Regions from separate parts of the Micromonospora sp. NPDC049645 genome, predicted to be linked through region 2. Evidence: riboswitches for the same ligand, from Rfam matches in the RefSeq annotation. Region 2 holds a riboswitch; each other region holds the start of a gene.
What was found. Region 2 has a riboswitch for cyclic di-AMP ahead of AB0J33_RS13520 (C39 family peptidase). Riboswitches for the same ligand answer to the same signal wherever they lie in the genome.
Positions count from the first base shown of each region.

Region 1: it holds a riboswitch for cyclic di-AMP, as region 2 does, so the genes downstream of both, AB0J33_RS03400 (hypothetical protein) here and AB0J33_RS13520 (C39 family peptidase) in region 2, are expected to answer to the same signal.
Region 3: it holds a riboswitch for cyclic di-AMP, as region 2 does, so the genes downstream of both, AB0J33_RS01215 (NlpC/P60 family protein) here and AB0J33_RS13520 (C39 family peptidase) in region 2, are expected to answer to the same signal.
Region 4: it holds a riboswitch for cyclic di-AMP, as region 2 does, so the genes downstream of both, AB0J33_RS23290 (hypothetical protein) here and AB0J33_RS13520 (C39 family peptidase) in region 2, are expected to answer to the same signal.

Region 1 covers NZ_JBFAOI010000001.1:711,542-719,440, forward strand. Annotated here, with positions in the region: gene AB0J33_RS03390 (MarR family winged helix-turn-helix transcriptional regulator) at 1-194, opposite strand, end outside; gene AB0J33_RS03395 (carbonic anhydrase) at 421-1,149, shown strand; gene AB0J33_RS03400 (hypothetical protein) at 1,206-2,225, opposite strand; cyclic di-AMP (ydaO/yuaA leader) riboswitch at 2,230-2,360, opposite strand; gene AB0J33_RS03405 (YibE/F family protein) at 2,527-3,897, opposite strand; gene AB0J33_RS03410 (copper-translocating P-type ATPase) at 4,350-6,311, shown strand; gene AB0J33_RS03415 (metal-sensitive transcriptional regulator) at 6,317-6,613, opposite strand; gene AB0J33_RS03420 (copper ion binding protein) at 6,709-6,918, shown strand; gene AB0J33_RS03425 (hypothetical protein) at 6,932-7,879, shown strand; gene AB0J33_RS03430 (heavy metal translocating P-type ATPase) at 7,892-7,899, shown strand, end outside.
Region 2 covers NZ_JBFAOI010000004.1:434,165-442,063, reverse strand. Annotated here, with positions in the region: gene AB0J33_RS13530 (CDP-glycerol glycerophosphotransferase family protein) at 1-813, shown strand, start outside; gene AB0J33_RS13525 (alpha/beta fold hydrolase) at 818-1,564, opposite strand; gene AB0J33_RS13520 (C39 family peptidase) at 1,730-2,572, opposite strand; cyclic di-AMP (ydaO/yuaA leader) riboswitch at 2,806-2,947, opposite strand; gene AB0J33_RS13515 (hypothetical protein) at 3,232-4,002, opposite strand; gene AB0J33_RS13510 (hypothetical protein) at 4,133-4,558, opposite strand; gene AB0J33_RS13505 (acyltransferase) at 4,651-5,886, opposite strand; gene AB0J33_RS13500 (glycosyltransferase) at 6,107-7,270, shown strand; gene pseI (pseudaminic acid synthase) at 7,404-7,899, shown strand, end outside.
Region 3 covers NZ_JBFAOI010000001.1:251,154-256,978, reverse strand. Annotated here, with positions in the region: gene AB0J33_RS01225 (pyridoxamine 5'-phosphate oxidase family protein) at 1-542, opposite strand, end outside; gene dcd (dCTP deaminase) at 642-1,220, shown strand; gene AB0J33_RS01215 (NlpC/P60 family protein) at 1,334-2,374, opposite strand; cyclic di-AMP (ydaO/yuaA leader) riboswitch at 2,388-2,524, opposite strand; gene AB0J33_RS01210 (N-acetylmuramoyl-L-alanine amidase) at 2,760-4,742, shown strand; gene AB0J33_RS01205 (NlpC/P60 family protein) at 4,799-5,812, opposite strand.
Region 4 covers NZ_JBFAOI010000011.1:104,361-112,259, reverse strand. Annotated here, with positions in the region: gene AB0J33_RS23335 (BON domain-containing protein) at 1-10, opposite strand, end outside; gene AB0J33_RS23330 (hypothetical protein) at 366-557, shown strand; gene AB0J33_RS23325 (hypothetical protein) at 896-1,294, opposite strand; gene AB0J33_RS23320 (hypothetical protein) at 1,528-1,665, opposite strand; gene AB0J33_RS23315 (STAS domain-containing protein) at 2,054-2,416, shown strand; gene AB0J33_RS23310 (5'/3'-nucleotidase SurE) at 2,436-3,263, opposite strand; gene AB0J33_RS23305 (PfkB family carbohydrate kinase) at 3,260-4,237, opposite strand; gene AB0J33_RS23300 (SRPBCC family protein) at 4,426-4,884, shown strand; gene AB0J33_RS23295 (hypothetical protein) at 4,996-5,505, opposite strand; gene AB0J33_RS23290 (hypothetical protein) at 5,667-6,680, opposite strand; cyclic di-AMP (ydaO/yuaA leader) riboswitch at 6,737-6,868, opposite strand; gene AB0J33_RS23285 (cation diffusion facilitator family transporter) at 6,987-7,899, opposite strand, start outside.

The sequences.
Region 1 (7,899 bases), on a different contig from region 2:
CGGTGCAGGTAGCCGCCCGCCTCCAGGTCGGCGACGATCGCCTGCGCGGCCCGTTCGGTCACGCCGACCTCGGCGGCGACATCGCGTAGCCGGGCGGTCGGGTCGCGGGCGATGGCCAGCAGCACGTGCCCGTGATTGGTGAGGAACGTCCAGTTCCGCCCGCCGCCGGTGTCGCCCGTCACCGTGCTCGCCATGGTGTGGCCGCCTCTCCGAATGCCTGCCCGCCCTCGCGAGAGTCTCGTCCGCCCTGCCCCCGGCAGGTCGCCCAGGGGGCTACCCGCGTCAACGTATGAAATCTAAATCACGCATCCCTTGACGCATCTTAGCGTGCGTGTGACGGTGGAGCACGAGCCAGCGCCCGCCGCCGGGCCGGTGGAAGAGCCGGTTGACCAGGCGAGACGCGTCGAGACGAGGTGCGGGATGAGTGCTACCGGAAAGTCCGGCCCTCAGCCGGGTTCGCAGCGGACCGCCGACCGGGCGTCCGCGCTCCGCGAGCCGACCCAGGCGTACGCCGAACTGCTCGCCGGCAACCAGCGCTTCGTCGGTGGTGCCCCGCGCCACCCCAACCAGGACGCCGGGCACCGGGCCGCCGTGGCCGACGGGCAGCACCCGTTCGCGGTGATCGTCGGCTGCTCCGACTCCCGCCTGGCCGCCGAGATCATCTTTGATCGCGGGCTCGGTGACCTGTTCGTGGTCCGCACGGCCGGGCACACCACCGGCCCGGAGGTGCTCGGCAGCGTGGAGTACGCGGTGACCGTGCTCGGCACCCCGCTGGTGGTGGTGCTCGGCCACGACTCGTGCGGCGCCGTGCAGGCCGCCCGCGAGGCCGCCGCGACCGGTACCGCACCGAGCGGTCATCTGGGTGCGGTGGTCGACGCCGTGCTGCCCAGCCTGCGCCGGGCCGAGGCCGAGGGCGTGCACGACATCGACGGGATCGTCGACGTCCACATCGCACAGACCGTCGAGACGTTGCTCGGCCAATCCCCGGTGCTCGCCGAGGAGGTGGAGCGGGGGCGGTGCGCGGTGGTGGGTGTGTCGTACCGGCTCGCCGCCGGCGCGGTGCGCCCGGTGGCCGCCGTGCCGGCGAGCTTCGCGACGCTCGACGGCCCGACCGAAGCGACGGACCCGGCCGCGCCCGCCGCCGTCTGACACGACGAGGGCCGCTCCGCGTGACGCGGAACGGCCCTCGACTTGAATCGTGCGGGTCAGAGCAGCGACATGTGCACGTGGTCGGTGTGGTTCGACGGCCCGCTGTACGAACTCCAGCCGGTGGCGGGGAACCAGATCTGCCGGTTCCAGATCACGTAGTAGATGCCGAGCCGGTCGGCGTTACGGATGAGGAACGCGGCCACGTTGTTGCCGTACGTCCGGGTGTCCTCGTTGTGCCACGGGGAGAAGCCGCTCTTCTGTAGCGACCAGTCGCAGGCGCGGCCCTTCGGGTGCTCCCACGGCCCGCCGGAACGGTAGCAACCCACGAACCGGTTGAAGCCGGCCCGCTTGACCTCCTTGTACGCGTGCAGCGTGCGAGGGGTGACGCAGCCGGAGGTGGTGGGGTCGTCCTCGCTGCACGACTGGGGCTTCCAGTCCCCGTCGGCCGTGCGACCCGGGCCGATCCTCGCGACCGGGGAGGTGGCGTCCACCAGGCCGCCGGTGAAGCCCTTCCCACCGACCAGGGAGAGCGCCTTGTCGGCCTCGCTCTTCCGCTTGGCCATCAGGGCGGTCTGCTTCTGCTGCTCCCGAACCTCCGTGTCGAGGGCCAGCTTGGCCTGCTCGGCGCGGGCCTTCACCACGTTGACCTCGGAGAGCTTCTTCTCGTTGACCATGTTCATCTCGTCGAGCACCGCGGCGCGCTGGACGAACGAGTCGGGGGCGTCGCTCTCCAGCAGCATCGCGATCGCGCCGATCCGGCCGGTCCGGTACGCCTGGGCGGCGATCTGCCCGACCTGCGGGGCCAGCGCTGCCAGGTCGGCGTTGGCCCGGTCGACCTCGGCCGCCAGCTCACCCTGCCGCTTCTTGGATTTGTCCAACTTGGACTTTGCGGCGGAGTAGTCGCGGTTGGCCTGCTCGATGACGTCGTTGAGCAGCTTGGGCTCGCCGTCCTCCTCGTGCCCGGACGGCGTGGGGTTCGTCGGGGCGGCGTGCGCCGGGTGCGGCCCGGCGAGCACGGTCAGTGCGGCGATCACGGCCACCACGGGTGTCAACCAGCGGCGTAGGGGTGCCGTCACAATGTTCCCTTCCGTCGACCGCCGACCGGGTTAGCTGACGGGTTCGGGGCGGAAGCGGCCCCTACCGCTGACGCGGATTCACCCCACGTACCTGGGTCCCCGGCTCGCCGGCTGGCGATTGGGCGGCGGCACCGCAGGCGCCGCTTCGCGCCTTCATCGGTGACCGGCAGCGAGGTTACCCGAGAGTCGACCGGGTGAGCTACGCCTGGATGCCGACCAAAAGCGTCATTTCGCCATAGCGTTGCGTGACCAGTGACGTGGTTCTCAGGGTGGATGCCCGATCTGGTCACGCTGAGGAGTGTCACCATGCCGTATCCGTGCTCCTGTTCGACTCCGGCCACCGATCGGTGACCTCGGATGGGGGTGCGGTCCGCGTCCGGATCGGCTCGTCGGAGCCACCCGTACGCGGTGAGCTGAGGGCGGCCAGGGCCTCCGCGCGGTCCGGCTGGGGCCGGGACGTGGCAGCGTCGGCGGACGGTGTCGCACCGGCGCGTCCGGCGGCGGTGACCACCGCGGCCAGCCCGGTGGTCAGCGGCACCGCGGCGATCAGACCGAGGGTGGCGACCGCGCTGCGGACGATCTCCTGGGCGAGGAACTCACTGGTGAGGATCTGCCCGATCGGCCGGGCGTCGGCGGTGAGCAGGAGCAGCAGGGGGAGCGACGCGCCCGCGTACGCCAGGACGATGGTGTTGACGGTGGAGGCGATGTGCGCGCGGCCGACCCGGGTGGCCGCACGGTACAGCTGCAACCGGGTCAGCCCGGGGTTGGCGTTCGCCAGCTCGGTGACGGTGGCCGCCTGGGTGACCGTCACGTCGTCGAGCACCCCGAGGGATCCGATGATGATGCCGGCGAGCAGCAGACCGTGCAGGTCCACGTCGCCCTGGAACATCGACAGGGTGGTCGCCTCCTCGCTGCCGAAGCCGGTGAGGTGGGTCGCGGCCGTGGCGATGGTGGCGAGCACGCCGGTCAGCACCAGGCTGCCCAGGGTGCCGAGCACCGCGACCGAGGTCTGTGCGCTGACCCCGTGCGTCAGATAGAGGACCACGAACATGATCAGCGCCGCGCCGACCACCGCCACCAGCAACGGCGACCGGCCGGCGCCGATGCCCGGCAGCACGAAGGTGAGCAGGATGGCGAAGCTGGCGGCCAGCCCGGCCAGCGCGGCCAGTCCCCGCCACCTGCCGAACGCGACGATCGCGGCCGCGAAGACCACCGCCAGCCACATCATCTCGGTGCCGCGTTGGTGCTCCGCGATGTTCCAGTTGCTGACGCTCGGATCGGTCGGATCGGTCAGCTCGACCAGGATGACCTCGTCGCCCACCTCGACCCGAGGTGCGCCGGGTCCGTCGGGCACCGGCGTCCGTACCTGCTGGCCGGCGGTCGGCCCGTCGTCCACCCGGACGTCGACCGTGCCGCACCGCCCGCCACCGACCCTCGGTGTGCCCTCGGGGACCGACGGCGCCGGTGGGCACGGTTCGGTCACCACCCGGGTCACCGTGCCGGGATAGCGCGGAACGTCCGCGCCGCCGTCGGTCTGCGGTGCACCGTCGCGCGGCCAGAGCAGCACCGCCGCGAGCACGGTGGCGACGAAGAGAGGCACCACCGTCACGACGAGGATCCGTCGCACCCGCGGTGGGGCGGACGGAGCGGTGTGAGTGTGGTCGGCGGCCAAGGTGAGACTCCCAACGGTCCGGTGCGAGGTACGGATCAACGGGCCGGGCGGTTCACCGTCGCGGTGGATATGCGGCGGATGGCGGCGCGGATCGCTGCCCGCCGACCGGTTGATCACGTACGGTCAGTGCCCGGCCCGATCTGCGGCAGGCGCCGCCACGTCGTGGCGGCGCCGGTGCCCGACTGTGCAGCGGCATGCGGAGGGCCATCGTGGGAGATGCTAGCCAGCCCGCCCGGGGGTTGCAGGTCGTGACGGAGTGTTGAGTGGCCGAACCGCCCGCGTGGCGGTCTCCGGGCCGGCATGTTGGAGCCATGCAGGCGCCCGACTCCGACCACCCCCCGCCCGCCGGGCCAATGCCACCCGACAGGCATGACAAGCACGCCGGGCATGACAAGCACGCCGGGCATGACACGCACGCCGGGCATGACAAGCACGCCGGGCACGACCCGGCGATGTTCCGCCGTCGGTTCTGGGTCTGCCTGGTGCTGACCGTTCCGGTGGTGCTGACGAGCCACCTCGTGTCGGATCGGCTGGGTCTGGGCGGGGACCTCCCCGGCCGAACCTGGGTGGGCCCGGTACTCGGCTCGGTGGTGTTCTGGTGGGGTGGTTGGCCGTTCCTGGTCGGTGCGGTCCGGGAGGTGCGGGACCGGGCGCCCGGAATGATGCTGCTGGTCGCGATGGCGATCACCGTCGCGTACACGGCGTCGCTGGCCACCAGTGTGGGCGCCTTCGACCTGGACTTCTGGTGGGAGTTGGCCGCGCTGGTCACCATCATGCTGCTCGGACACTGGCAGGAGATGAAGGCCATCGGGCAGGCCCGGGGGGCGCTGGCGGCGTTGGCCGCGCTGCTGCCCGACGAGGCCGAACGGGTGGCGGCGGACGGGCGGGTCGAGGCGGTGCCGCTGACCGACCTGCGGCTCGGCGACGTGGTGCTGGTCCGGCCGGGTGGTCGGGTGCCGGCGGACGGGCGGGTCCTCGACGGGGGCGCCGAGCTGGACGAATCGATGATCACCGGCGAGTCGCGACCGGTCGCCCGGTCGACCGGCGATCGGGTGGTGGCCGGTACCGTCGCCACCGACTCGGCGATCCGGGTGCGGGTCGAGGCGGTGGGTGAGCAGACCGCCCTGGCCGGCATCCAGCGGATGGTCGCGCAGGCCCAGGGTTCCGGTGGGCGGGCCCAACTGCTGGCCGACCGGTTCGCCGCCGCGCTGTTCTACCTGGCCACCGGCACCGCCGTGCTGACCGTGCTGGTCTGGACCGCGCTCGGTCAGCCGGATGAGGCGGTGGTCCGTGCGGTCACCGTCCTGGTGATCGCCTGCCCGCACGCGCTGGGCCTCGCCATTCCGCTGGTCGTCGCGCTCTCCACCGCCCTCGCCGCGCGGTCCGGGATCCTGGTGAAGGACCGGTCGGCGTTGGAGCGGATGCGGACCGTCGGCGCGGTGCTCTTCGACAAGACCGGCACGCTGACCCGGGGCGAGCACGGGCTGACCGACCTGGTGACGGCGCCTGGCGTCGGCCGGGACGAGGTGCTGCGGATCGCGGCGGGCGTCGAGTCGGACAGCGAACATCCGCTGGCTCGGGCCATCGTGGCGGCGGCCGGGCCCGCCGGTCCGGCCGGGGCCGCCGGGTTCCGGTCGCTGCCGGGCCGCGGCGTGCGGGCGACCATCGACGGTACGGAGTACGCGGTGGGCGGGCCGGCGTTGCTGCGCGAACTGGGCCTCTCGCCTCCGTCGGAGGTGCAGGCGGCGACCGGGCGATGGTCGGCGCGGGGTGCCGCGGTGCTGTATCTGGTGCGGCTGCCGGAGGCCGTGCTCGGTGCGTTCGCGTTGACCGACGAGGTGCGTCCGGAGGCTCGGCGCGCCGTCGACGAGTTGCGTGCCGAGGGCGTCCGGACGATAGCCATGATCACCGGTGACGCGCGGCCGGTGGCCGAGGCGGTGGCCGCCGAGCTCGGCTTCCGACCCGGGGTGGACGAGGTCTTCGCCGAGGTGCTGCCGGCGGAGAAGGACGATCGGGTGGCCGACCTCCAGCGGCGAGGGCTGGTCGTGGCGATGGTCGGCGACGGGGTGAACGACGCGCCGGCGCTGGCGCGCGCGGACGTGGGCATCGCGATCGGCGCGGGCACCGACGTGGCGATCGAGTCCGCCGGGGTGGTGCTGGCGTCCTCGGATCCACGCGGGGTGGCGGCCGTGGTCCGACTGTCCCGGGCGTCGTACCGCAAGATGCGGCAGAACCTGGCCTGGGCGGCGGGCTACAACGTGGTGGCGCTGCCGCTGGCCGCCGGGGTGCTGGCCTGGGCTGGTGTGGCGTTGAGCCCGGCGGTGGCCGCGGTGCTGATGTCGGCGTCCACCATCGTGGTGGCGCTCAACGCGCAGTTGCTGCGCCGGGTCCGTCTCGACCCGACGCGGGACTGAGGCCGTCAGCCCCGCTTCATGAGCCGGCCGACCGCCGCCATCATCTCGGTGGCCATCTCGTCGGCCCGACCCTCGGCGGCCCCCTCGTGCATGCAGTGCCGGGCGTGCCCGTCGAGCAGCCCCAGCGCCACCTTGTCCAAAGCGGCCTGGATCGCGGAGATCTGGGTGAGCACGTCGATGCAGTAGCGGTCGTCGTCGACCATCTTCTCGATGCCGCGGACCTGCCCCTCGACGCGGCGAAGCCGCGCGAGCAGCTGGTCCTTGCTGGCGGTGTATCCGCGGATCGGGGTGGGTGCGGTCATGCCGACCAGGATAGCGTACCCCCAGGGGGTATGGTACGGTCCTATCCGGTCGGGATACCCCCACCGGGTACCGGTACCGAGAAGGAGACGTTCCGATGGTCAACACGACGTACCAGGTGCAGGGCATGACCTGTGGGCACTGCGTCAGCGCGGTGAGCGCCGAGGTCGGCGCCATCGAGGGCGTGCGCGACGTCCAGGTCGACCTCGCCGCCGGCCGGGTCACCGTCAGCAGCGACCAGCCGCTGGACACCGCGGTTGTCCGGGCCGCCGTCGACGAGGCCGGTTACGACCTCGTCGACGCGTGATCGGAGGGCCGACATGCGCACGGTGACGAGACTGGCCGGCTTCGCCGTCGGCCTGACGGCGGTCTTCGGCGCGGCCTACGGGGTCGGCCGGGTCGTCGACCCCGCCCCGGCCGCCGAGAGCCGGCACGACGAGGTCGCCGCCCCGGCGGCTGACGAGCGGGGCGCGACGGCCGACCGGATCCCCGGCGGCCTGCTCGTCTCCGAGCGCGGCTACACCCTCGAACCGGTCGACGCCCCGGCCGGCGAGTTCGCCTTCCGGATCGCCGGCCCGGACGGCCGCCCGGTGACCCGGTACGACGTGGCGCACGACAAGACGATGCACCTGATCGTCGCCCGACGGGACCTCTCCGGCTTCCGTCACGTGCACCCCGACCTGGCCCCGGACGGCACCTGGCGGGTCGACACCCCACTGACCGGTCCCGGGCAGTGGCGGGCGTTCGCCGACTTCATCCCGACCGGGGGTGAGCCGCTGACCCTCGGCGTGGACGTGAGCGTCCCCGGCGAGCTGACCGAACGGCCGTTGCCGGCCCCGGCGACCAGCGCCACCGTCGACGGCTACACGGTCACGCTGACCGGGGTGCCGCAGCCCGGCCGTACGTCACCGCTGACCCTGACGGTGAGCCGGGACGGGCAGCCGGTCACCGACCTGGAGCCCTACCTGGGCGCGTACGGGCACCTGGTGGCGCTGCGCCGGGGCGATCTGGCGTACCTGCACGTGCACCCGGACGGGACGCCCGGCGATGGGCGCACCCGGCCCGGTCCGGCCGTCACCTTCCTCGCCGACGTGCCCTCGGCCGGCAGTTACCGGCTCTACCTCGACTTCCGACACGGCGGGCGCGTGCACACCGCCGAGTTCACCGTTGTCGCCGGCGACGCCACGGCCGGCAGCGGACCCACCCCGAGCGGACCCGCGCCGACCGGAGGCGCCGACCACGGCACCCCCGGGCACGGGCACAACTGACGGGACCAGACGATGACCAC
Region 2 (7,899 bases):
CTGCACCACGGCGACAGCGACAAGGCGCCGAGCGCCAACCCGGTGTCGGGGATCTTCGACCGGATCTTCGTGGCCGGGCAGGCGGCGATCGACAGGTACGCCCGCGCCGGGGTGCAGATCCCGGCGGACAAGTTCGTGGTGGTGGGTCGCCCCCAGGTCGAGTCGATCGAGGTACGCCCGGAGCCGGCGCGGGGGTTGGCACACCCCACGGTGCTGTACACCCCGACCTGGACCGGGCACCACGCCGACGCCGACTACTGCTCGTTGCCGGTGGCCGAGGGGTTGCTGCGCCGGCTGCTGGAGCGCGGCGCGACGGTGATCCTGCGGGCCCACCCGTACACCGCGCAGAACCCGGCGTCGGCCCGCCAACTGGGCCGCCTGACCGAACTGCTCGTCGCCGACCGGGCCCGCACCGGCCGTCAGCACGTGGTGGGCGCGGCGGCTCGGGAGCTGAGCCTGACCGAGTGCGTCAACTCCGCCGACGCGCTGGTCTCCGACGTGTCCGGAGTGATCTCCGACTTCCTCTACTCCGGCAAGCCGTACGCGGTCACCGACATGGGCGACGAGGGCGACCGGTTCGTGCGGCGTTTCCCGCTGGCCGGGTCGGGTTACGTGCTGCGCCGGGACATGTCCAACGTGGACGAGGTGCTGACCGCGCTACTGGACACCGACCCGCTGGCCGAGGCGCGCTGGGCCACCCGCCGCCGCTACCTGGGCGACTTCCCGGCCGACTCGTACGCGGAGGCGTTCCTGACCGCCGCCCGTCGGGAGTTGACGCCCGCGCGGACCCTGACCGCGTCCGCGCCGGCGTAACCATTCAGCGGTACGGGTCGAGCAGCTCCAGCACCGCCGCCGGGTCCTCCACGTGCGCGTTGTGCCCGAGACCGGGCAGCGTGGCGACCGGCACGCCGTACTCCTTGAGCTGCTCGTCGGTGACCATCGGGTCGTTCTCCCCGCGCGCCAGCACCACCGGCACGTCGGTCGCCGCCAGCAGCGCCGCCAGGTCGGGCTCGCCGACCGCGAAGGCGGTCGGGTCCATGGCGAGCCGCCAGCGGCCGTCGACCTGGCGCAGCCCGGCATCCACCACGGGGTGATCGGGTGGGACCAGCCCGGCCAGGCCGGACACGCGCAGGTAGCGACGAGCCGCCTCGGTGCGGCTGGCGAACCAGCTCACCGGGCGGGCGGCGACCTCGGCGGCCCGGGTCAGCTCCGCGGGCGACCAGAGCGCCTTGATGCCCAGCCCGACCACGGCGTCGACCGGGGTTCCGGCGTCGCGGGCGGCCAGCGCCAGACCCACCACCCCACCCAGCGAGTGCCCGAGCACGACGATCCGGTCGTCGGGGGCGAGGGCCTGCGCGATCCGCTCGGCGAGGCCCGCGAACGAGTACGACGGCAGCGGTGGCGCCCAGCCGTGGCCGGCGAGGTCCGGTGCCAGCCATCGTCCGGGCCAGTGCTGCTCGAGGTGCGGCGCCCAGGGCAGCCACACGTCACCGGTCGCCCCCATGCCGTGCAGCAGCAACAGGACCGGCCTACGGCCGCCGTGACCACCCGATTTCTCCACCACGGCCGCAGTCTCCCATGGTTCACGGCCGGGTACGAGAGTCGTCCTGCGCGCCGCCCCGGGACTTGAAGATCCACTGTGGAGTGGGTGCCCTGACTCGTCGACGAAGACGCCGCGGGCGCCGGCTCCTCGTGGGAGACGGCGCCCGCGGCGGTCAGCGTGCCCGGGTCAGGCGGAGTAGCCCCGGCTGGTGATCCAGTTGGCCAGGTCGATGGTGGTGATCCAGTACGACGGGTCGGCCGGGTTCGCCGAGTCGGCGATCCGCACGGTACGACCGTTGTCCTTGTAGCCCACGACGGCGATGTAGTGCCCGCCGCCGTACGAGTGCCAGCCGCCGTCGGTGTCGGTGGCGTCCCCGACGACGTTGGCCACGACGCCCCGGCCGTCGGTGATGGCCTCCACGACGTCGGCCTGGAGCCGGTCCATCTGCGCCGGGCTGGGCGCGCTGGGGAACATCCGGGTCTGGTACGGGGAACCCTTCACCTCGGCGTTGAGCACCCGGGTGGTGTCCTCGGCCGAGTTGGTGCCCATCTCGGTGGTGCCCAGCTCGGCGCCGAGCTCCTCCTGGGTGCGGTCGATGCCGGCGGCGCTGAGCGCGTTCCGGGTGGCCGCCGGTCCGCAGTTGTAGTAGGTGTTCTGCGCCTCGTAGTCGTAGTCGAGCACCTTGGTCGCGGGCGGCTTCGGTCGCTCCGGCTTGCGGGTCAGGTCCGGGTTGGCCTTGGCGGCGGGCGACGCGGCGGTGGTGGCCGGGGCGGCCGTGGTCGGCGCTGCGCTGGCCGAGGGGGACGCGTCCCGAACCTCGCCGCGGGAGGCGGCGACGTCGCTGCGCATCTCGGCGACCGTGGTCGCGGTGCGCTGCCCGGCCGGGGCGTCGTCGGCTGTGGTGAGCAGGGCGCCGGTGGTGGTGGCGATCGCGAGGGCCGCGGCGGAGGCGGCGACGATCTGGTACGGGCGCTCGGTGGCGAGGCGGCGGAGCTGACGCTTCAGGGTGTGCTTCACGGGGTCCTCCACGGATCGGGGGGAGAGCGGCACACCGGGGCCGGACCGGTATCCGGGCAGGCGCCAGCGCACGGACCGTGGTCCGCGGATGGTGAACCGCTCAGGGGAACGCCCGGCGCGGCCGGGCGGGAAGGGCGATGACCCGGGGGGTCAGCTCACCGTCGCTCGACGAATGAGCGGGTGCACCGCCACGCCGTGGAGGCGAAGGAACAACCGAGGGGTGGAAAGGTGCTGCACGAGGATGGGACTCCTTCCGACGCCGCCTACCGGGTTAGCTGACGGATTCGGGCGGGAAGATCGCCCTACCGCGGGCCGTGGCTCGCGGATTCACCCCGGACTTACTGGTGGGTCCCCGGTTCGTTGAACACGATTAAGCGGGTCGATGCGGCGTCGCGTCTTGCGATCGGTTACCGCACCGGACGGGACGACACTACTGGTGTCTGTGCGCCCTGCCAAGCCAGGTTCACCTGCGTAAACCTCAATTGGCGCGACAATTTCTGCGCGTATTGCCGATGATGCGACTCGATGGGACAACCGGTTACGGTGACGCCTGCGGGCGACAACCGGACAGGTCGCAGAGAACGGGACCGCAATCGCGGGAACAATGACGCCGCCCGCGCCGGACGTCCGATTTCGCAATGGCGTGACCGGCCTCACATCACGGATCGGGCTCAACTCACCCGGGCCGGGCGCCACCGTGCCACGACGGCGGGACGCAACGCGCCGGCCACCTTCCGGCGGGCGGGCACCGGAGTCGGGCGCAGCCGGGCCGCCGCCGCGTACGCCTCCTCGGCGAGGATACGAGCCGACTCGGCGGCCAGCTCCGCGTCGCGCCAGGCGGCCCGCTCACGGCTCGCGGCCACCTGGTAGTCGGCCAGCCGCGCATCCCGGATCACCCGGCTGATCAGCACCTCCTGCTCGACCGGGTGTCGGCGGGGATCCCAGCCGTGCCGGTGGCCGAACACGTCGCCGAGCTGCGCCATGGTCAGGTCGCCCCGCCAGTACGCGGCCATCGCGGCGCGGTGCAGGTAGCGCTCCCGGGCGGCGTACTCGGCAGGGGTGTGCGGGGTCTGCGGGGTGGGCAACGCCCCCGCGCCCGCGAACCGACGCGCGGCGGTGTCCGCCTCGTCGTAGCCGGCCCAGGCCAGTTCCATCCGCTCCTGAGCGGTCAGCCAGGCGGCGCGTCGCCGCCGGGCGGTGGTGGCCGCGCCGGCCGCGGCGACGGCCACTTCCTCGGCGTAGCGGCGCAGGTCGACAGCCTCGGCCGCGGCCACCTCCCGAGCGGTGGGCGCACTCGGGGGCGGGTCGTCCGTGGGCCGGTCCCGATCGGGACGGGCCACCAGCACGGTGAGCAGGCCCAGGGTCAGCAGGATCAGGGTGGACCAGATGGCGGCGGCCTGCGGCACCTCGGAAACGAACTGGTAGAAGACGACGGTCTCCATGGTCGGCACCTCGAAAGGAAAGCAGTGCGATGGGCCGCACCGGCCAGCGGGCCCACGGCGGGCCACGGGTCGGTGGGGTCGGAGCGGGTGGGTCGACAGGGCGCGGCGACGGGACGGTCGTCCCGGTGGCTCAGCGCCCGGGTGGACCCCGGGGTGCCTGACTGCTCGCGGGGTCGACGAGGGGCAGCCGGTCAGACTCGACCGCACCGACCGGCAACACGCCGGCCACGACGGTGCCCTGGTCGGCGGGGAGCGCCGCCGGCGCGTCGACCGATGGTGCCGGGGCGGCCCGCTCGGCGGCGACCGGTGGGATCACCGGGGCGGACCGGGCGGTGCCCTGCGCCCCGGTGTGCCGGCTGGACGCCGCCAGCGGCCCGGCAGCAACGAAGAAGGCAGGCACCGCGCTCGGGGTGGAGGTCGCGCTCGGGGCGGGCGCCGCGGCCGTTGCCGGGCCCGCGCCGAGCGTCAGGGCCGCGACGACGGCGAGGCTGGTCAGCACCCGGGTCGCCCAGCGCGCCACCCACCACAGCGGACAGGTGAACGCGACCGGGAGCACGTCCCCACGCTACCGTCGCACCGACCCGCGCGCACCGACCACGGGCGTGTCGGAGCACGCCGCGCCGACCCCGTTGACCAGGGTGGACGCTGTCAGCGCGAGTCGACGTAGGTTGCTCGACCGCGAGCCTGGCCGACCTCGTCGGCGGGGCCGGTGGCCCCGGCCTGGGCGTCCCGTGCGTCGTCGTTGCCGGCGGCCTGCGAACCAGCCGTGCGTTGCCGGGGAACGGGCGCCGGGCGGGCCGGGCGGCGCGGCGCGAGGCGGCGCATCATCGGGGTCTCCACGAAGCGGTGCAGCAGCCCGGCGAGGACCAGGTTCACCAGCAGGAAGCCGAGCACCACGGCCGGGCCGCGCCAGCCGGTGAAGCCGGTCCCCCAGTCCCCGCTCCAGCGCAGCACGCTCGTCATCACCAACACGTGCACCAGGTAGAAGGCGAACGAGACCTCACCGAGCCACACCAGCGGCCGGGACCGCCACGGTGAGCGCCGACCCCGCACGTCCGCGTCCGCGGCGGCGGCGATCACCAGCAGGTACGCGACCGCGAGCAGGGTGGTCCACAGCTCGGCCCGGATCCACTGCGCGGCCACCACCCAGGTGACCAGGAAGATCCCGCTCGCCACGGCCAGACCGGGACCGCGCCAGAGGCCCCGGCGCATCAGCTCGGCCGCCACCGCGCCCAACCAGAACTCCAGTGACCGTACCGGCGGGAAGATCTGGGTGAACCACCAGCGACTCACCTCCGGCACCAACTCCTGGGCCGGCCAGAGCGCGAGGATCAGCAGCGGCAGAGCGACGACCAGCGCCCAGAGCAGCTTCGGCCGGGCCCGGCGCAGCAGCGGCAGCGCCAGCGGCAGGCAGAGGTAGAAGAAGAACTCGCAGGAGAGCGACCAGCTGACGGTGTTGAGGCTGTAGAACCAACCCGGCCGGGGATCCCAGGCCTGCAACAGCACCAGGTTCTCCAGCGCGGCCGCCGGTAGCACCGGATCCGCGAACCACGCGGCGACCACCAGCGTGGCCGCCCACAACACCAGGTGGTTCGGGTAAATCTTGGCGAACCGTCGCCGCCAGAAGGTACGCCGTGAGTCCCCCACGCGGGCCGACCAGACCAGCACGAAACCGCTGAGGATGAAGAAGAACTGCACCCCGGAGAGGCCGAGGGTGAACAGCGCGTCGACCACCGCCTTGTAGTCCGGCTCCGCGATGATCCGCATCGTCCCGGCGTGGAAACCGAAGACCAGCAGGGCGGCGATCCAGCGCAGCCCGGTCAGCGAGGGCAGCCGGGGCGGGGCGGTCACGGGCCCGGCGGACACCGCGGCGGTGCTCGTCATGCCGGGATCCCGACGTTCGGCAGGGTCACCAGCACGGTCGTATCCTCCTCGGCGCGGCGTCGGACGGCGCGACGGCGACGCCCGCGACGGCCCAGCAGGGCCGCACCGAGGCACCCTATCGGGTCGTTAACCTTCCGCTGGGCGGGAGTTCAGCGACTCCACCATCGGCGGCAACGTCAGGTTTCGGGGCCGGCCACCCGGGTCGTCGAAGGTGGCGGACGTGGTCAATGAGCCGACGCACGCACCGCTGCTGAGCATCGTCGTGCCCGTGTACGGCGTCGAGGCGTACCTGTACCAGTGCCTCGAGTCGATTCGGGCCGACGTCCCGGCGGGCGAGTCGGCCGCGGTCGAGCTGATCGCCGTCGACGACGCGTCCCCGGACGGCTGCGGCGACATGCTCCGCTCGTACGCGGCGGGCCGCGACGGCGTCCGCGTCGTGCACCTGAGCAGCAACGTGGGTCTGGGGCTGGCCCGCAACGCCGGGCTAGACGTGGCCACCGGCCGGTACGTCTGGTTCGTCGACAGCGACGACTGGTTGCCACCGGGCACGATCGCGGCGGTGCTGGACCGGCTGCGCCAGCACCAGCCCGACGTGCTGATGCTGGACCACCTGCGGGTGCACGAGGACGGCCGACGCGAGGTCGACGCGAGCAGTCACCTGCTGCGCGGCATCTCCGGCGTGACCCGCCTCGCCGACCAGCCGCAGCTGCTGCGGGTGCAGCACACCGCCTGGAACAAGGTGGTGCGCCGGGACTTCATGGACGAGCTGGACCTGCGCTTCTTTCCCGGCTGGTACGAGGACATCCCGTTCAGCCACCCGCTGCTGATCGGGGCCGAGAAGGTCTCGGTGCTGGACCGGGTCTGCTACCTGTACCGGCAGGGTCGGCAGGGAGCGATCACCTCCACCCGCAGCGGCCGGCACTTCGACGCCTTCACCCAGTACGAGCGGCTGATGGACTGGGTGGCGCGCCGGCACCCGGACGAGCGGTTGCAGGCCGAGCTGTTCGAGCTGATGATCAGCCACTACCTGGTGGTGGTGGGCAACGACGGGCGGCTGCACCCACACCTGCGGCGGGACTTCTTCCACCGCGCCGCCGCGCACTACCGTCGGTACCTGCCGGCCGGCGGCTACCCGCTGCCGCCGGGCGTGACCGGGCTGAAGCACCGCCTCGTCGGGCGGGGTGACTGGCTGGCGTACTCGGCGCTGCGCCAGGCCCACCGGGTCGCTGGCCGGCTGCGTCGGCCTGGCACGGTGGGCGGCGTCGACACCGGTTCACTCGCCGCCGACGAGGACCCCGGCCGAGCGGGGGCCGCCACGACGGTGCGCGACGGTGGGCTCGCGCCCGAGCGGCGCGACGCGCTGACCGGTGGCCGCCTGCCGTGATCGACCCCGACGCACACCACGCCGGGGGCCGGGTCGGCTCCCGGCGCCCTGGTTTTCCAGGTTGTCCGCCCGCCGGGCGGACGACGACAGCACCACCGCACTCCGGTGCGGACGTACCTGAGCAGAGGTCGGAATGACGGCGACAATCAAGATCGGACCGCACGCGGTCGGTGCCGGCGAGCGACCGTTCGTGGTCGCCGAGATGTCCGGAAACCACAACGGCGATCTGTCCCGGGCGCTGGCCATCGTCGACGCGGTGGCCGAGAGCGGCGCGCACGCGCTCAAGCTCCAGACGTACCGGCCCGACACGATCACCATCGACGTCGACACCCCGGCCTTCCGGATCTCCAGCGGGCACGAGCTGTGGGGCGGGGAGAACCTGTACCGCCTCTACGAGCGCGCGCACACCCCGTACGAGTGGCACGCCCCGATCTTCGAGCGGGCCCGCGAGCGTGGCCTGACCGTCTTCTCGTCGCCGTTCGACGCGACCGCCGTGGAGCTGCTGGAGTCGCTGGACGCGCCCGCGTACAAGATCGCCTCGTCGGAGCTGGTCGACCTGCCGCTGATCCGCCTGGTGGCCAGCACCGGCAAGCCGATGGTGATCTCCACCGGCATGGCGACGGTTGCCG
Region 3 (5,825 bases), on a different contig from region 2:
TGGACGTCACGGCTGAGGCGGGTCGGGCGGGCCTGCGGTGCGGCGAGTGGCGTGGCCGCCGCCGGCGGGGCGTGCGGGTCGAGCCAGACCCGAACGGCCGGCCGGCCCGGCGCGAGGCCCGGAATGCCGGCGGTGTGCTGCTCGCGGCGGGTGAGCATCGCCACGTCGACGGTGAACTCGAACAGCCGCCAGTCGACCTGCGGCTCGGCGCGGGCGGTCTGCGCCAGCTGCGCCACCCGGACCGGATCGGTCACCGGGCGGGCGCGTCCCGCCACGTACGCCTCGTCGTCGCTCTCCTCCGGTGGGAACGAGTGCAGCGCGTAACGGCCGTCACGTTCGAGGTCGCGGCGCTTGGGGGAGTCGATGATGAAGCAGAACAGCCCCTCGTCGGTGATGACCGGAGAGACCGGATGGACGCGGGGCCCGCCGTCGGCACGGACCGTGGCCAGGTAGCCGAAGCCCGGCCCGTACTGCTGGAGGAGAACGCGAATCCCGTCGGCGAGTCGGGGCTCGTCGGCGGCGAATTCGGACCAGGAAGCCATGTGGGCATTCTATCGAACAAATGTACGAGCAGCGACCTCGACGCGCTGGTCACCGGCACCGAATCCGGCCAGTTTCCGCAACGCGGCTATGGTGGTCCGATGCTGCTCTCCGACCGCGACCTGGTCTCCGAGATCAAGGCCGGCACGCTGGGCCTGGAACCGTTCGAGCCCACCCTGGTCCAACCGTCCAGCATCGACGTCCGACTCGACCGGCTGTTCCGGGTCTTCAACAACCACCTCTACACCCACATCGACCCCGCCATGCAACAGGACGACCTGACCTCGGCGGTCGAGGTGCCCGATGGCGAGCCGTTCGTGCTGCACCCGGGGGAGTTCGTGCTCGCCTCGACGCTGGAGGTCATCTCGCTGGGTGACCAGCTCGCCGGCCGGCTGGAGGGCAAGAGTTCCCTGGGCCGGCTCGGGCTGCTCACGCACTCCACCGCCGGTTTCATCGACCCGGGATTCTCCGGTCACGTGACGCTGGAACTCTCGAACGTGGCGAACCTGCCGATCACCCTGTGGCCGGGGATGAAGATCGGTCAGCTCTGCATCTTCCGGTTGTCGTCGCCGGCCGAGCACCCGTACGGCTCGGTGGTCTACGGCTCGCGCTACCAGGGGCAGCGGGGGCCGACGCCCAGCCGCGCCTGGCAGCACTGGCGCACCTGGCCCACCCGCTGAGGCCGAGGGCCGCACCCCCGCTCAGGGGCGAGGGCCGCACCCGCTGAGGCACGGCAGACAGACGACGAGGGCCCGCCGCGATGATCGCGGCGGGCCCTCCGGTCACTCGGGGATCAGCCTGGGCGGCCGTAGCTGTGGATCGGGCCGTCGTCGACCTTCTTCATCTTGACCGGCTGACCGGCCTGGGAGGCGTGCACCACCCAGCCGCCGCCGACGTACATGCCGACGTGGTGGATGTCGCTGTAGTAGAAGACCAGGTCGCCGGGGCGCAGGTCGCTCCTGCTGACGTTCTTCGTGACCCGGCTCTGCGCGGCGGCGTTGTGCGGCAGCGACACGCCGGCCTTCGCCCAGGCGGCCAGCATCAGCCCGGAGCAGTCGTACGAGTTGGGGCCCTCGGCTCCCCAGACGTAGGGCTTGCCGATCTGCGCGCAGGCGAACTTGACCGCGGTGCCCGCGGCGCCGCCGGGGTAGCTACCCGGGCAGGGCGCCGGGCGCAGCGGACCGCCTCCGCCGTTGCCGTACACCTTGAGGCGCAGCTTCTGCAGGCGGTCGATCTCTTCGTTGATCTGCTTCTTCTTCGCCGCCAACTGCGCTTCGGTGCGGGTCAGCTGGGCCACCATCTCGTCCAGCGGTGCCTTCTGCGCGGCCAGTTGGTCGCGCAGGTCGGCGACCTCGCGTACGTCCTTCTGCTGGTTGTGCGCGAACCGGTCGAGCATCTCCAGCTGGCCGACCACCTCGCTGGGCGACCGGCTGCCGAGCACCGCGTTGACGGTCGAGACGTTCTCGCCCTTGTAGGCGCGGACGGCCAGGGCGCTGACCTTGTCCATCGCGGCGTCGACCTGGCGCTCCAGCGGAGTGATCCGGGCGGCCAGCGCGTCGGCCTGCTTGCGCTTCACGGCCAGGTCGGCGCGGGTGGCGTTGTGCCGTTCGATGATCGGTTCGAGCTTGTTCCAGTCGGCGTCGATCTGGCGCTCGATCTCCGCGACGGACGGGTCGGCGTGGGCCGCCGTGGCGCTGCCGGTCAGGACGACGGCGACGCCGGCCAGCGCGGCGAGAGCGGTGGTGAAGCGGGACCAGCGTGGGCGCGGCACGATCGACGACGGGCCGGCTGGTGCCGACCGCTCGGACGACGGCCGCGGGGCATGGAGTGCCACCGGGGTTCCGTACTCCTTCTTCCTGACCGCCTACCGGGTTAGCTGACGGGTTCGGGCGGGAAGTCGGCGCCCTACCGCAAGTGGCTGCGGATTCACCCCGAGGGACCTGGGTCCCCGGTTCGCTCGGAAACGACTCGGCGGTGTCGGTCCGTTACCGCCCGGGCTGGGCGGAGCTGCTGTCGGGCCGACGAATGACCAGAGTAGAGACGCTTGTTACCGATCCGCAACCCATGCGGCCGTGACACTCCGTACCGATCGGGTGAGGTCACCGACCGTGTGTGAAGAAATCTTTCCACACGCTTCGATAGATAGAAAGGTATTGACGTGGACTCCCGCGCGGCGCGATGGTGACCTGACCTCACTCCGCGAGAATCTAGGGGGTTCGATGCACCATCCAACCCTGTCGACCGGCTGGCGCGTACTGCTCGCCGCCACCGTGGTCGCCGCCGCGACCACGGTGCCACTCTCCGTCGGCCCGGCCGCCGCCGCACCCACCACCGACCGTCAACAGCAGTATGCCGCAGCGGCCACCGAGTACGGCGTACCACCCGCCGTGCTGCTCGGCGTCTCCTATCTGGAGTCGCGCTGGGACAGCAACGCCGGCACACCGAGCACCAGCGGCGGCTACGGCCCGATGCACCTGACCGACGCCCGGCACGTGGCCGCCCTACCCGGGCGCGGCCACCACGACGGCGAGGCCGAGGACCCACGCGGTGACGACTCCCGTCCCGCCCGGGCGCCCGCGCCCCGACCGGTCGAGACTCCCGCGCCCTCCACCGCCGCGTTGCAGACGATGGACGCCGCCGCCTCGCTGACCGGCGCGGCCCCCGAGGCGTTGCGCACCGACGCGGGCGTCAACATCCGGGGCGGTGCCGCGCTGCTGAGCGCGTACCAGCGGGAGTTGGGCGCGCCGGTCGGCGCCGACACCGACCCGGCGGCCTGGTACGGCGCGGTGGCCCGCTACTCCGGCGCGGACAGCGCCGACGCCGCGGCGGCCTTCGCCGACGAGGTCTTCACCACCATCGGCGCGGGCGAGTCCCGGGTGACCGACGACGGCCAACGGATCACCCTGCCGGCCCGTGCGGTGCGGCCCGAGCGTTCCTGGTTGGACCGGCTGGGCCTGCGCCGCCTGGCCCGCCCGGACGGGGTGGAATGCCCGCGCACCATCTCCTGCGAGTGGATTCCGGCGCCCTACGAGGCGTTCGGCGACGGGGACTACGGCAACCACGACCTCTCCGACCGGCCCGCACGCCAGAAGATCGAATACATCGTCATCCACGACACCGAGGCGAGTTGGGCGACGACCCTGCAACTCGTCCAGGATCCGACCTACGTGAGCTGGCACTACTCGCTGCGCTCGGTCGACGGGCACATCGCCCAGCACGTGAAGACGAAGGACGTCGGCTGGCACGCCGGCAACTGGTACGTCAACGCCAAGTCGATCGGTCTGGAACACGAGGGCTTCGCGGCACAGGGCACCTGGTACACCGAGGCGATGTACCGGACCTCGGCGAAGCTGGTCCGGCACCTGGCGCTGCGGCTGGGCATCCCGCTGGACCGCCAGCACATCATCGGCCACGACAACGTGCCCGGCACGATCGCCTCGACCGTGCGGGGAATGCACTGGGATCCGGGCCCGTACTGGGACTGGACGCACTATTTCGACCTGCTGCACGCACCCCGACTGGACACCGGCACCCCGGCCACCGGGCTGGTCCGGATCGACCCGGACTACGCCACCAACCAGCCGGCGTTCACCGGCTGCGTCACCGCCGGTGTGCCGTGCGCGCCGCGCGGCTCCTCGGCGGTGGTGCTGCGCAGCGCACCGTCCGCGGACGCGCCGCTGGTCAACGACGTCGCGCTGCGGCCGGACGGCACCCCGAACACGATGGCCGTGTCGGACCACGGGGCCCGGGCTTCCGCCGGGCAGACGTACGCGCTCGCGGGGCGGCAGGGCGACTGGACGGCGATCTGGTACCTCGGGCAGCGGGCCTGGTTCCACAACCCGGCGTCCGCGCCGACCGCCAGTTGGACCGTCGGCGTCGTGGCCACGCCGAAGCCCGGACGGGCCACCGTCCCCGTGTACGGACGGGCGTACCCGGAGCAGGCGGCGTACCCGGAGGGGGTGCCCTACCAGACGATCTCGCCGCTGCAGTACACCCTCGCCGCCGGGCAGCGGTACGCCGTCGGCGCGGTGCTGGCCGGGGAGTACTACCGGGCCAGCACGTTCGACGGCTCCTCGCCCGGTGACTGGACGGTGATCCGCGGCAAGAACCGCTACGCGCAGATCCAGTTCGGCCACCGGATCATGTACGTCGACCTCGCCGACGTGCAGCTGCTGCCCTCCCCGGTGGGCGCGCCGCGCTGACGAACCACGACGGCCCCCGGTCGGTGACCGGGGGCCGTCGTGTCGCGCGAGGTGGATCAGCCGGGTCTGCGGAAACCGGCGATGGGCATGGTGTTGATGCTGGAGACCTGCACCGGTTTACCGGCACGTGGCGCGTGCACCATCTGGTTGTTACCCAGATACAGCCCGACGTGACTCAGGCCGCTGAAAAAGAACACCAGGTCACCGGGGCGGGCGTCGGCTCGCGAGACGGCCTTGCCCTCGTTCCACTGGTCACCCGTGTGGTGGGTGAGGTAGATCCCGGCCGCCTTGTAGGCGAACTGGGTCAGCCCCGAGCAGTCGAACGAGTTCGGCCCGGTGGCGCCCCAGACGTACGGCTTGCCGACCTTGCCACAGGCGGTCCGGATCGCGGTACGGGCCGCCGCGCTGACCACTCCGTTGATGGTCGGGCAGGCCGCGGTCACCACCGTGGTCTTCGGCATCGACGCCTCGAGCTGCTTGATCTCGGTGTCGATCTGCTTCTTCTTCGCCGCCAGCTCGTTCTGCTGCCGGGTCTGGGTGACGATCAGCGTGTCGAGCTTCTGCTTCTCGCCGTCGTACTTGGCCCGCACGGCCAGCACTCCCTCGACCTCCTTGCGCTCCTGGGCGGCAAGTCGGTCGAGGATGGTGAGCTGCTCGGTGAGCGTGTCCGGCTTGGCGCTGACCAGCAGCGCGCCGATGTCGTGCGACGGGCCCGAGATGTAGTAGCGGGAGGCGAGATCGCCGACCCGGTTGAGCGCCAGCTCACTCTGCAACGCCAGCGGCTCGATCTTCTTTTGCAGGTCCGCCGACTTCTGCCGGTTGACCTTCAGCTGCGCCCGGACCTTGTTGTACTGCTCGATGGTGGGCTCCAACTGCTCCCACTTCTTGTCGATCTGCGCCTCGATCTCGTCGACCGTCGGCTCGGCATGTGCCGGCGCGGCCAACAGACCGGCACCGACCGCCGCCGCGGCGACCAGGACCAGCACACGATGGGCGGCGCGGCGCAGGCCAATGCGCCGAGCAGAAGCATTCAGGTCGTGACGATGAGGGGGCATGGTTGCCACCGGCACCGACTCCTTTGCA
Region 4 (7,899 bases), on a different contig from region 2:
CGATGGCCATCTGTCCTCCTCCGCTGATCCGTTGGCGGACCGGGTGGTGGCTGTGGCCCGGGGTCCGCCGTGCTGCGATCCTGCCGCCGCTGCGGGTGAGCCGCCCTCGCCCGGACCGGGTGACGGCACGGCCGAACCTGGGCGGCTCGGGTGGAAGGTGTGAACGAACATCTATGGGAGCGCTTCCAAAGCGAGCTGCTTTCGGTTACGGTAATCGCGTTCCTCGATCGCGGGAGCCGTCGCGTCGGGTCGTGGGAGCCAGGGGCAGCTCCGTCCGTTCCCGTCGTCGTGCTCGTCCCCCGGGCCACGACGGCACCAGGCGATCGACCCCGTCCCCCGGGGCTGCATGCCGAGAGGAACCGCAGATGCGGAGACGCAGGCCGGCGTCCTCCACCAGTGCCGACGTTTACTTCGGCCGGCTCGTCGACCGACAGCTTCCGGCCACCGCGCCGGCGGCCACTCCGCTCTGGCCGCCAGCACCGGCGCGAGCCGCTGAGCTGGTGATCCGGGCGGGACCCCGGATCACCACCCAAACACCGGTCCGCCGGGTCGCCTGAGGGGTCCGGCACCCGGCGGACCGGCCCCCACCCACCCAACCCCCAACCCGACCCACCCCCCCCACCGCAAGCACCCCCCACCGCAAGCACCCCCCACCGCAAGCACCCCCCACCGCAAGCACCCCCCACCGCACGCACGCACCCCACCCCCGCACGCACGCGTCGATCATGGAGTTGTGGTGGGGGAAATAGTCGCGCCTGCCCCATTCCTCCACCACCACAACTCCATGATCGACCTAATGGAGCCTGACGGGCGGGGGCCTTGGGTGGGTGGGGTGACGGTTGGGCCCCGCTTGACCTGGGTCGAGCGGGGCCCGTAAGGGTGCTGGTGCTGTCGTTCAGACGGCGGGGGAGTTGGGCCGGTCGACGTCGACGAACTCCACGTCGTCGACGGCACGGTCGTCCCGGCTGCCGGCGGCCCGCGCGGCGGAACCGACGGCCCAGCCGACCGCCGCGCCGACGAGCGCGGCGCCGATCAGGAGCGTCCAGGGCAGTGCCGGCTGGCGTCCGGCGAGCGCGTCGAAGGCCAGCGAGGCGCGGCGTCGCGCCTCCTCGGCGGCGGATCCCACCAGGTCACCCGCCTCGTCGGCGAGGTCATTGCTGTTGCGACGGGCCGAGCGGGCGGTGTCCCGCACACTGTCTCCGGCGTAGTTGACCGCCGAGAGCAGGTGCTCCCAGGCCTGGTCCGCGATCCGCTCCGGCTTGCTGCGGCGGTCCAGCAGGTTGGTTCCGAACATCGTGGTTACCTCCTCGGGTGCCGAAGCCGCCGGCCACTTCGGACTTCGGCGTCTTTCCAGCGCGTCACGGTTTCGCCTATCCCGCAGTGCCCCACGGCGGTCGGGCGCAAACCCGACCGCCGCGGAGCACCCGGCACGTCGACGCGCCGCCGACTCGACGCGCCGCCGACTCAGCGCGCCACTGACGTCGACGCGCCGCGTCCCAGCGTGCCGCCGGTTCAGCGCGCCACGACTCAGCGCACCGCTGACACGGCGACGCCACGGGCGAAGTCGTCATCGTCGTCATCGTCGTCTCCGCCACCGAAACCGCAGGCCAGGACGAGGGCGAGCAGAACGCCGACGCCGGCCAGTCCGGCAAGTCGCTTGATCATCGAAGATCCTCTCCGTCACGGTGGGTGTCTCGGCCGATGCTAGGGCGCGCCGGCAACCGTGGGCGCGGATCGGGCCGGGCGGCTGCGGGCGACACGCCGGTGGCACACGGGGCAGGCGTAGGTGGCGGGCCGGTTGTCGGGTGCGCCGGGTGCGGACCGCTACCCTGGTTCGGCGGCGCGTCGGTCACGACCGATCGCCGACGGGTCAAATAACAAAAAGTCTTGAGTAATCAGATACTGAAAAGTGCGGATATGGGCGGCTTTGTGGGTCCGGATCCGCGAATTGCTCATCCCGAGGGGTGGCGACCGAGGCCGTCGGAGGAATACTCTCGGTCGCGGCCCGCGTACTGATGAGGCGCCCGGGGGACGGGCGGGTGGAGGTGCTCGCGTGAGCCTGTCGATCGTGAAGTCGGTTCTGTCCGGTGGTGTCGTGGAGATCGCCCCGCGGGGCGAGATCGACGTCGACACAGCGTACGAGGTGCGCGAAGCGATCGCAGAGGTGCTGGCCAAGGGCCGCCCGCTGCGCATCGAGCTCAACATGAGGCTGGTCACCTTCATCGACTCGGTCGGCATCAGCGCCATGGTTGCCGGCTTCCAGACCGCCGAGGTCAGCGACGTCAAGCTGGTGGTCACCGAGCCGAGCCGGTTCGTGCACCGGCAGCTCTGGGTGACCGGCCTGCTCGGCCTGTTCGGTGCCCCCGAGCCCTACTTCGCCGGCGCCGCCACCCCCGAGGTGCTGCCCGGCGCCTGACCGGGCCAGGCAATCCCGGTCAGGGCCGCTCGTCCAGCCCGGTCAGGTCGATGTCGGTCGCCTCGGTGACCGCTCGGATGGCCGTCACCGATGCGTACCCGGCGGCCAGCAGCGCCACGTCCGTGCCGGGCTGCGCGGCCTGCCCCGGCTCCTCGAGCGAGGTGCGGACGAAGCCGTGGCCGGACTCGGCCACCGTCATCTGCACCTGACCGAAGCTGGCCAGAGTGCCCCGACGCACCCCGCGCAGCTGCCCGTGTGGCAGGTCCGGGGCGTTCACGTTGAGCACGCTCTCTGGCGGCGCGGAGGTCAGCCGGGGGAGCAGGTCCAGGGCGACCCGCGCCGCGGTGCCCCAGTGCCGCTCGGCGTCGCGTACCCGGGCGGCGGCATCCACCGCCGCGCCACCGCTCGCGGCCGTGGCCTCGCCGGCCGAGAGCACGTCGAGTGAGACCGCCATCGCCCGGCAGCCGTTCGTGGCGGCGGTGAACGCGGCGCCCACCGTCCCGGAGTGCAGCACCGCCCGGCCGGCGTTGGCACCCCGGTTGACACCGGAGAGCACCACCGACGGCGGCGGGCCGAACGCCCCGTGCAGGGCGATCAGCGTGATGAAGCCGGGGGAACCGGCGACCGCGTACGCCGGCACGCCGGCCAGGTCCGGCAGCGGGTGGTCGTTCACCACGACTCGCCCGTCGCGCTCCACGGCACTCATCGCGGCGCTGGTGCCGCTAGCCTCCTCCATCGGCGCGGCGACCACCACGTCCAGGCCCCGCCGCGCGGCAGCCGAGGCCAGCGCCTGGATGCCCGGTGCGGCGATCCCGTCGTCGTTGGTGATCAGCACCCGGAGGGTCATCGCTCGACCACCCGGTCGGCCAACTCGTCCGGGGTGGTCCGCTCCTGTTGTCGGGTGTCCGCCGGGACCAACCGGACCCGGTCGACCAGCCCGGTGATCGAGTCCAGTCGTCCGGTGCCCAGGCCGTGCCGGGTCACGTTCAGCGCACCAGCGGCGGCGCCGGTGCGGATGGCGGTTCGGATGTCTCCGCCCCTGGCCACGACGGCGGCCACCCCGGCGGTCATCGAGTCGCCCGCGCCGCGCGGGTCGGCGGCCTCCAGCCGGGGCATCTCGACCTCGAACAACTCCCCGTCGATGAGCGCCAACGCCGGCTGGTCGGCGCGGCTCACCACCACCGTCTCGGCGCCACACTCGTGCAGCTCGTACATGGCCCGGGTCAGCTCCAGGCTGTCGTCGCTGCGGGCGCGGCCGTCGCGAATCAACTCCTCGTGACTCACCTTGAGGAAGAACACCCCGCTCTCCAGCACCGAACCGAGGTGGTCGCCGGAGAGGTCGACCACCACCCGGCCGCCGTTCGCGCCGAGGTCGGCGGCGAAGCGGCGGTACAGGTCGGCCGGGACGAGCCACGGCTCGTTCGGCCCACTGAGGATGCTCACCGGGGCCCGCAGTCCCTCGCCGAGGGCGAGGTTGTACAGCTCGTCGATCTCATGCCGGCTCAGCGGTTGCCCAGGCACGTCGACGATCTCCTGCCGGGAGCCCTCCCGGCGATCGTGCACGTACCCGCCGCTGCCGGAGTCGCGGACCACCACCTTGAGATCCACCCCCTCGCTGACCAGCAGCGGCTCCAGCACCTGGCCGATCTCACCGCCGAGGGCGGCGCAGAGCACCACGTCGACCCCGAGGGACAGCACCATCCGGGCCTGCCAGACGCCCTGCCCGCCAGGGTGCAGGTGCAGCTCAGGTTGGTCGTTCGGCTGATCGACGGTCACCGTCAGCTGTGGAGTGGGCGCGAAGACCATCACGTGCCCGCTCACCGATCGTCGCCGCTCATGCTGTCCGCCTCCGCCACCGTTGGGTGAATTGCTCCCAATCGACCCTAATCGGACAGGCGGTGGCAGGGTCTCCTATCGGCCCGGCCCGTCGCGATGTCGCGGGCCGTCGGGCGTTGCCAGCCAGACACCGGTACGGGACGATCGTGCGACCAGCGACGGCGGGAGACGGTGTGCTCAGCAGCGATACCTTCAGCTACACCGTCCAGGCCCGGTGCGCACCCACCGACGCGGCAGCGCTGCTCAGCGACCTGACCCGACAGGGCGAGCTGCACCCACTGATCGTCCGGGTTCGTCGGGTGCCGCCCCGGGCCGGCGCTCAGGCCAGCTACACGATCAACGATCGGCTGGCCGCCGGCCCGCTGCGCTTCCGGACTACCTATTGCGCGGACGTGCTGGTCAGCGAGGCCGACGAGATCGTCATGGTGGCTCGCCAGTGGCCAGCCACCACGGTGCGCAACCACACCCGACTGCGGGCCGAGCCGGACGGGCTGGTTCGCATCGACGTCGAGATCACCCTGACCGCGCCGAGCCCGCTGTTCCGGTACGCGTTCCGCCAGGCCCGGGCCGCCCACCTCGCACTCGCCACCCGGCTCGGCGCGGCCCTCGACAACCCCCAACCCCCGGGCTGACCCACCCCACTCCGCCGATCTTGCAGTTTCGGTTGTCGGTATCAGGGGGATAGCCCGTTATGCCGGGACAGTAAGTGCAAGATCGCGGGGCAGTGGGGCGTGTCCTGGGCATCAGGGAGCTGTCGCGGTGGGGCGGGAGGGGCGGGTGGTGGGGCGGGTGGTGGGGCGTCGGCCCCACGGCTTGTAGGTCGACAGCACCGTCGCGACGATCATCAGGCTGGTCGACACCGCCGGCGCGATCACCAGATCGGCGCGGTCCCGAACGGGCAGGGCGGCACCCATCGCCGCGGCGTGGCGCAGGTTCGGGGTGAGCAGGAACAGCACCAGCCCGACCATCACCGTGGTGAGGACGAGCTTGACCAGCACCCAGCGGTGGCGCAGCAGGCCCCACGGGGTGAGCAGCGAGCTGGCCACACCGATCAGCCAGACCAGGACGCTCAGCGGCGCGAACAGCACCGTGCCGACCAGCGCGGTGACCGGGTAGACCACCGCCGGGTCGGCTCCGCGCTGCACGGCGATGCCGAGGGTGAGCAGCACCAGGTCGGTGCCGAGCCAGCCGAGCGAGGTGACCAGGTGCAGGGTGAGCAGCGCCTTGCGGGCGGTGGGTCGTATCCGAGGCATACCGCGATGCTGCCCGCCGACCCCGGCCGGGTCGTCCGACCGCCGACGACATCCGGGGTACGTCCGGCGACGTAGCCGGGTCGACTGCGCATGATCGAGACGACATCGCTGCCGTCGGGGTGTCCCGTCGCGCGGACACCCCGACAGCGGCGACGGCGGTTCTAGTAGACCGACAGGTGCACGTGGTTGGTGTGGTCGGTGGACGGGGTGCCGTTGGCCCCGCTGTACGACTTCCACCCGCTGCTGGGCAGCCAGATCTGCTTGAACCAGATCACGTAGAGCACGGCCAGCCGGTCCGCGTTGCGGATGAAGTACGCGGCCAGGTTGTTGCCGTACGTCTTGTCACCGCCGGTGGCGACGCCGCCGAAGCCGCCCTTCTGTGCGGCGAAGTCGCAGGCCCGGCCCTTCGGGTGTTCACCGGAGCCGCTGGGGCGGTGGCAGGAGACGTACCGGGTGAAGCCGGCGGCCTTGGCCTGGTTGAGCGCGTGCAGGGTGCGCGGGGTGATGCAGCCGCTGGCCGGTGTGGGGTCGTCGACGCTGCACGACTCCGACGGCCAGGAGCCGTCGGAGTTACGCGGCGCCGCCGTGGCGTTGGCGCTGGAGGTGCCCCGGTTGGAGCCGGTGTCGGCGGCGGTCTGCGGCTTGGGCGCGGTGGCCACGGTCAGGGCCCGTTCGGCCTGCTCCTTGCGCTTGGCCATCACCGCCACCTGCTTGCGCTGTTCGTTGATCTCGCCGTTCAGGGCGACCCGGGTGCGGTTGGCCTGGTCCTTGCTGCTCAGGAGGTCGCGCAGCACCCGGTCCTCGTTGGCGGCGACCGCGTCCAGCGCGGCGGCCCGGTCCATGAAGCCTTCCGGGGTGTTGCTGTTGAGCAGCGCCGACATCGTGCCGAGTCGACCGGTGCGGTACGCCACTTCGGCGATCTCGCCGACCTTGCCGTTGCGCTGGTCGAGCTCGACCTCAATGGCCTTGAGTCGGGTGGTGAGCTGCTGCTGCCGTTGTACGGAGGTGTCCAGGGCGCGTTTCGCGTCCAGGTAGCCCTTGCTGGCCGCCTCGAGTTGGGCGCGCAACGACGGGGTGCCGCCCTCTTCGTCGGAGTCGGGTGCGGCGGCCCGCAGGCCGGTCGGGGGAGCGGCGGAGGCGGTGCCTGCCGGGAGCGCGACGCCGAGGGTGAACATCGCGACGATCAGGGCCGCCAGTCGGGCGGCGGGTGGTCGTGCTGGTGCCACTGCGCATGTCCTTCCGTCAGCCGCCGACCGGGTTAGCTGACGGGTTCGGGACGGAAGATCCCTACCGCTGACGCGGATGCACCCCAGGAACGTGGTTCCCCGGTTCGCCCATTCGAACGATTAGGCGGCGGCCGCCACCGGCGCCGGGAGGGCGCCGCCTGGTGGTGGCCGGGACCGAGCCTACCGGTGCCACTGGGGTGGCTGCAGCCAATGTGACGGACGGTGCGTGCGGCACCACGGAAAACTACCGCGCCGTCACCACTCGATCGAGCCGCAGGCCCCGGAGGCGGCACCGGGCTCGATCTGCAACGTCGCGTGCTCGATGCGGAAGTCGTCGTGCAGGGCCGTACGCGCCGCGGTGAGCACCGCGCCGACCTCCGCGCCGGGCGCCATGGTCAGGTGGGCGGAGGCCACCTCCATGCCCGAGGTGAGCGTCCAGACGTGCAGGTCGTGCACCTCGACAACACCGGGCACCGCGGCCAGCCGGTCGTGCACGGCGGTCACCTGGAGGTGCTCCGGGGCGGCCTGCACCAGGATGCGGAGGGCGGCGCGGGCCAGCCGCCAGGTGCGCGGCAGGATGAACACACCGATGGCGACCGCGACCAGGGGGTCGGCCCACCACCAGTCGGTGACGGCGATGAGCAGCGCCGCGCCGATGACGCCGAGTGAGCCGAGCAGGTCGCCGAGCACCTCCAGGTAGGCGCCCTGGAGGTTGATGCTCTCCCGGGCCCCGGCGCGCAGCAGGGCGAAGGCGGCGATGTTCGCGAGCAGGCCGAGCACGGCCACCACGAGCACCGGGCCGGCGATGACCTGGTGCGGGTCGCCGAAACGGCGGATCGCCTCGATCACCACGTAGATCGCGACGCCGGAGAGCAGGACGGCGTTGGCAAGCGCGGCGAGCACCTCGAGTCGGTAGAGCCCGAAGGTGCGCTGCGGGTCGCCGGTGGCCCGCCGGGTCGCCGTGATCGCGGCGAGCGCCATCCCGATGCCGAGCACGTCGGTGAACATGTGCCCGGCGTCGGAGAGCAGGGCCAGCGAGCCGGTGTGCAGGGCGACCACCGCCTCGACCACCATGAGGGTGGCGAGCAGCCCGAACGCCGCCCAGAGTCGACCCTTGTGCTGCTGTGCGGCATTGGCGACGGACCCATGGTGGTGGTCATGACCTGCG